Regions from separate parts of the Clostridium sp. JS66 genome, predicted to be linked through region 1. Evidence: riboswitches for the same ligand, from Rfam matches in the RefSeq annotation. Region 1 holds a riboswitch; the other holds the start of a gene.
What was found. A riboswitch is a leader RNA that binds a small molecule or an ion and turns the genes downstream of it on or off. The one in region 1 is predicted to bind cyclic di-GMP.
Positions count from the first base shown of each region.

Region 2: another riboswitch for cyclic di-GMP. It lies ahead of Q6H37_RS19090 (hypothetical protein); the one in region 1 lies ahead of Q6H37_RS07335 (response regulator transcription factor).

Region 1 covers NZ_CP131467.1:1,537,475-1,540,696, forward strand. Annotated here, with positions in the region: gene Q6H37_RS07330 (ATP-binding protein) at 1-1,135, opposite strand, end outside; cyclic di-GMP riboswitch class II at 1,480-1,562, shown strand; gene Q6H37_RS07335 (response regulator transcription factor) at 1,673-2,314, shown strand; gene Q6H37_RS07340 (response regulator transcription factor) at 2,775-3,222, shown strand, end outside.
Region 2 covers NZ_CP131467.1:4,082,067-4,085,288, reverse strand. Annotated here, with positions in the region: gene Q6H37_RS19095 (sensor domain-containing diguanylate cyclase) at 1-1,533, shown strand, start outside; cyclic di-GMP riboswitch class II at 1,747-1,830, shown strand; gene Q6H37_RS19090 (hypothetical protein) at 1,886-2,221, shown strand; gene Q6H37_RS19085 (tRNA-dihydrouridine synthase family protein) at 2,382-3,222, shown strand, end outside.

The DNA of each region.
Region 1 (3,222 bases):
GTTTTTTATCTGGACTATCATACGTTATAACAACTCCAAAACGTTCAGAAAGAGACAATTTTTCATTCATGGAATCAAATGAATGTAGTTCTTCATCAGCTCTCCTATCATTCCAAGTCTCTTTTATTAAATGTCTTCTATTAGAAGTGGCATAAATTAAAATATTTTTAGGAATGTCTTCAACTCCACCATCTAATACAGATTTCATCTCTTTATAGTCTGTTTCAAATTCTTCAAAAGATAAATCATCAATAAATATAATGAAGTATTTTCCTCTGGATTTTAGTTCCTTTAACACATCTGATAAACAAAGTAGTTGTTCCTTTGATATTTGAACCAATCTAAGTCCCTTGCTATAAAATTTATTAACTACAGCTTTAACTGAAGAAGACTTTCCTGTTCCAGCAGATCCTATTATAAGAACATTATTAGCAGGCTTTCCAGATACAAAATCCAGTGTGTTCTTTACTAAAGTTTCTTTTTGATATTCATAGCCTACAATATCATCTAAGTTAACCTTATCAAAATTTTCAACGCCAATTAAACCATTAGTGTTATGCCATTTAAATGCAATATGGTTTGAAAGCTCAGCACATCCTATATTAGAGTAATAATTTATTAAAGCGTTTAATAAAGCTTCATCAGAATCAGAACTAAAAAGTGCAGATACATAATCTTGAAATTCGCATATTTTCTCCGATTTATTTGTAGGAGAATAATTTTCTAGGAAATTGCAAGGAAAATCTAATGAGGAAACTATAGAATTTAAATTCACCCCAACTATAGACCTCATAATTCTTATATCATTTAAAGCAGCATTGTATAAATCTTTTTGTATATTACAGCCATACTTTTCACAAGTTAAGCTAAAAAAGTTTTTATCTTTTACTAAAAGATTTATAACGTAAGATTTCAGTACATTTCCACTTAAATTTAAGCTTTCTGCACTTTCTAATAATTTGTGCTGCATATCATAATATGAATTCAGCACACTTTCCTTATCAGGATTATCCTTTGAAAATTCTTTTAAAAGATTTCTTAATTTACTTATAACAGGATCATTTAAAAGATTCCTGTATATAATTAAACCTCCTGAACTTAAGTATAAATTTTGGCAGTGATTTTTTTCTGTCATAGAATAGCCCCCATTTCTTAATAAAAAGTTATTTTTTCATTATATCATATATTTTTGTTACTACAAAAGATGTTCTAGTTTTATTAAAAGTTAAATATATTATTTAGTGAGATTTCATATGTAGTCAAATTGGCAAGAAAGATGCGTATATAGAATAATTGAAATTTCATTTACATATGTATATACTAATTTAGTAATTCTTATTACTTGGTAACCTGTCAGGATGTGTGAAAACTGATTTATGATGCAGGATTTTAATAATGATATTCCAAAAAATAAATAAAATGTATAATTAAATAAAGGAGTAGGTAATTGTTATGTAATGATTATTTAAAAAGGTTATAGTTAAAAAGGAGACAAAGAAGTATACTTGCATTTGGGCACCTTAAAGTATACAGAGTCAGTGGTGCAACCGACCTGATTTTACCATGTGTATGGTTTAATTGGGCTTTTTTATTGTATTTGTCATAATAAAAAATATAGTTGAAAAGATAACCTAATTCATTTATTAAAAATTAAGTTTTTGGGGGTGTATATGTGAAGGTTATCATTATATCAAATTATGCTTTAATAAGAGAGGGAATATATTCAATTATGTCAAGATGTAATCGTGTCGATATAATGCTTGTTGCAGAAACATTGAAAGAGTCAATTTGCCTAGTTAAATCAACTAAAATTGATATTGTTTTATTTGATTTACATGAACAAAATAAAGATGAGTTGCTACTAATTAAAGAATTAAAAGAATGTGGTGTAAAGAGCAAATTTATAATATTTGATTTTAATAAGGATAAGAACATCTTTGTAGAAGCTATTAGGTGTGGTGTAGAAGGATATATATTAGGAAAGTCGGATGAAATTGAACTTATATATATCATAGATCAAATTTATAAAGGTAAAAAGTATTTTGATTCTTATTTTATAGATTGTATGGTTAGAGAAAACAGAGTTGAACCTGAAAAAATACAGCAGCTTACAGCAAGGGAAAAAGAGATTTTATGTGAAATAGGAAAAGGAATGAGTAATCAACAAATATCGAAAAAACTTTGCATTTCTGAAAACACAGTAAAAAAACATAACAATCATATATTTGATAAACTGAATATAAGAGATAGGACACAGCTTGCTTTGTATGCCAATAAATGTGGAATGTTGGATAGGGATGCTAATATATCTTAAATATATAAGATTATTATTAAGCAGTACCCACGATAGTATGGTAGATCAAATTTTAATTAATTGTTAAAAAAGATAACTATAATGGATAAACAATTTGTTATTTGTTTATCTATTGTAGTTTTTTTGTATATATGATTATATTTTTGAACGAAAATGATCAGAAAATAAATCTGGCAAACCAATTAATATTTTAGTTTACCATTATAAATTGAAAAAGTTTAGAATGACATATTAGCAATAAAATGCCTGTTTTTAATATAAAATTATACTACCTTAGTAGTAGAAGTGTATTATACCGTGTATGGAACTTATTAACAAAAGATTAAACTGGAGTGTGATGGAAATTTTAACCATAGATGATAGTATGAGAGTGTAATAAAACTTGATCAAGTTGCATTCCTAAAATGAGTATATATCCGGGAAGATTACAATAATACAAATTAAGGAATTGAGAAGTATTATGAAAATTATAATTATATCTAATTACTCTGTCATAAGAGAAGGAGTAGCAGCGATTATATCTAGGTACGATAACTTATTCATACAGTTTGTTGGTGAAACAATAAAGGAGTCTATGTTTATGATAAAAAGTAACATGGCTGATGTTGTATTGATGGATATAAATAAGGATAACGAAGATGAACTACACTTAATTAGTCAACTAATCTCTTTAAAGGTAAGTATTAAAATAATAATTTTAGATTTTTATGGTAACAAAGAGTTATTTGTAAAAGCATTAAAGAGTGGAGTTCAAGGTTATGTATTAGGTAAATCAAGTGAAGAAGAAATATTATATGCAATACAACATGTGTATGAGGGGAAAAAATATTTTGATTCTTATTTTGTGGATTCAATAATAAATCAAGATATTGGTTTGCCAAATAAACTGGAGTTGCTAACTAGTAGGG
Region 2 (3,222 bases), 2.5 Mb from region 1:
AGTGGAAAAATCAAGGATTGGATTGATCAAATGAAGTTTTTATATAAAGTTACATTATTGCTTGGTATTTTAATTGTTTTAAGTTGCTTTGTTCAATTTGTAGTATTTAATAAATTTTTTATTTCTGATACTAATTCTTTATTACTGAGTACTAATGAAAAAGCCGCAGAAAATGTTAGTATGCAGCTTAGGGAAAATTTTAAAAAAGTGCAGAATTTTTTAAAGGTTATTGCTGCAAATGATCAAATTAGAGAAAATCAGGAACTTCTTAATAAATTTAATGGAGTTGTACCTGAATTAGATGTAGTAACAATTCTTAATTCCAGGGGAGATATTTTACATGTGTCTGGTAATGTACATGCTCTTGGTGTTTCAAATTTGGCATACAGAGATTATTTCCAGCAGGCAATTCATGGAAAAACTTATATTAGTGATGTTTTCACAAGTACTGGTGGAACTGAGATAGTCGTAATATCAGTTCCAATTTTGAAAAATGGTAGCATTGATGGCGTAGTTGTTGGGACTGTTAGATTACAAGGAACTTCTTTAGCATCTATGTTTGATAATAAGGAATTTGGAAGAAAAGGTTATATTTCTGTTTTAGACAGTCATGGTTATGTTGTTTATCATCCTGATAAAGGACGAATTGGTAAGAAATCTGTAATCTTTGATAATTTGCAGGGAAAATCAGGTTCAAAGATCATGAAAGATTATTCAGGGAAGGATCAGTTTGTTGGATTTAGTAAAGTTTTAAATTTAAATTGGTATGTAACTGTTATTACTCCTACTGCTGACATAATGACAAGTAGAAATATTATAATTTATGAAACATTCCTGGGGTCAGTTATAGTGAGTGTTTTGATTATTTTACTTGGGGTATATACAATAAAACGATATAGTAAGCCGCTAAATCAGTTAATCTTTTCATTTAACGCTTTGAAAGATGGAAAATACAAAAAGATTGATCCATATAATTATGAAGAAGAATTTCATGAAATGGTTAGAGTTTACAACAATACAATTGAAATGCTTAAAGAAACACATAATGGCCTTGAAGAAGCTGCTGACATTGATTCTTTGACAGGAGCTTATAATAGACGTGCCTTTAATAACATTTTAAGTATTGTGCAACAAGAAATAAATAATCATAGTTTAGAAAGCTTAGGAGTTCTTTTACTGGATATTGATCACTTTAAAGAAATGAATGATACATCAGGACATTTATCTGGAGATAATTTACTTAAAAAACTTGCTGAAATAATGAAAGCTACTGTGGGGGAACGTTCTGTATTTCGCTTTGGTGGAGATGAATTTGCTGTTGTAATTCGCAATGTTTCAGATGAAAAATTATTGTCTATTGCAGAAGAAATTCGATTAAAAAGTGAAGCAGCTTTAAACGGATGTACTGTTAGTATTGGTGCAGCTAAATTTCCAAAGGATACGTATTCCATATATGAATTGATAGATTTTGCGGACAAGGCTCTTTATATAAGCAAAAAAAGCAGAAACAAAGTAACCATTTTTACGAAATGAATGACATATTTTGGGTATATGCAAAAAATGTTGAAAAAGTTTCTTAAAAATGGTAAAATATCATTAATTAGACATGTGAGATATATAATAATAAGTAAAAATTACAAATACTTAAAAATATGATAGGTTATTTATAATAATTTAGTCTATACATGTTGAAAATTTAGTAATACGCAACAGATTAATTTATTATATAAATTTTTATTTACATATTGAAAAAGTGGAAACTGTGAAAAATTCTCTTTATTTGGGCACTTGGAGAGTTTAGAGTTAGTAGTGCAACCGACCAATAGATAGCTTTTAAGCTAATTATTGGTCTTTATTTTTTTCGAAAATACAGGAGGTACTAAAAATGAAAACAAAAATATTTACAGCTTTATTAATTACAGGATCATTATTATTAACTATAGGAGTTACTACAACAGTTAGTGCATCTTCCAATGACAATACGCCTTATACTTATAGTTTCTATTCCCAAAGCATTGAAACTAGATTAGGTACTTTAGTAGAATCAAAAACTATATCTCAAGCCCAAGCAACAACAATAATAGACATATACTATAATGATGAAATAACAACCAAAAGGGATATGAAAAATGAACTAGATATTTTAGTAACAGCAAAAACTATAACACAAAGCCAGGAAGATTCAATATTAAACTTATTTATTGACTTAAACTGTAACTAAAAAATATCAATAGTATTCAATAAATTATACTAATACTAGTATTGATGAATAAAATGTATAACATGAGTTGTATGGAAAATACATTTGAAATGATAAGTGACAATGAAGTATAATATTTGTTGTAAATATACACTAGATATATAAAGGAGTTTTTAAATATATGAATTTTTATTTCGCACCTATGGAAGGCTTGACAGGCTATATTTATAGAAATGCACATAATACCTTTTTCAAAAATGTAGACAAATATTTTTCGCCTTTTATTGTTGCAAATCAAAGTACAAGTTTTAAAACAAAGGAATTAAGGGATGTTTTACCCGAAAACAATGAAGGATTAGTTTTGATTCCGCAATTACTGACGAATGATGCAAAAGATTTTACACATATGTCAAAGAAATTAAAACAGTTGGGATATAATGAGGTTAACTTAAATTTAGGATGTCCTTCTGGAACTGTGGTTTCAAAAAATAGAGGATCTGGATTTCTTTCAAAGACAAAAGAACTTGATGAATTTCTAGAGGAAATTTTTTCAGAAGCTGTAACAAAAATTTCAATAAAAACTAGGATAGGAAAGGATAGTCCAGAAGAATTTTATAATTTAATTGAGATATTTAACAAGTATCCTATGGAAGAGCTTATCATTCATCCTAGGATTCAGAAAGATTTTTATAAAAATAAGCCTAATATGGAAATTTTCAAAGAGGCTTTGATTTTGAGTAAAAATCCTATTTGTTATAATGGTGACATTTTTAAAGCTAAAGATTACGAAAATTTTTCTAAGGATTTTCCTAATGTACAAACTTTAATGCTTGGCAGGGGATTATTAGCCAATCCTGGATTGATTGGTGATATTAAAAATAATACTAAACCTGAAAAGAAATTATTAAAAGATTTTCATGATAAAATTTATGAAGATTATAAAGAAGTACTTTTTGGAGATAAAAATGTATTGTTTAGAATGAAAGAATTATGGTTTTATATGCTGCCTAGGTTTTCCAATA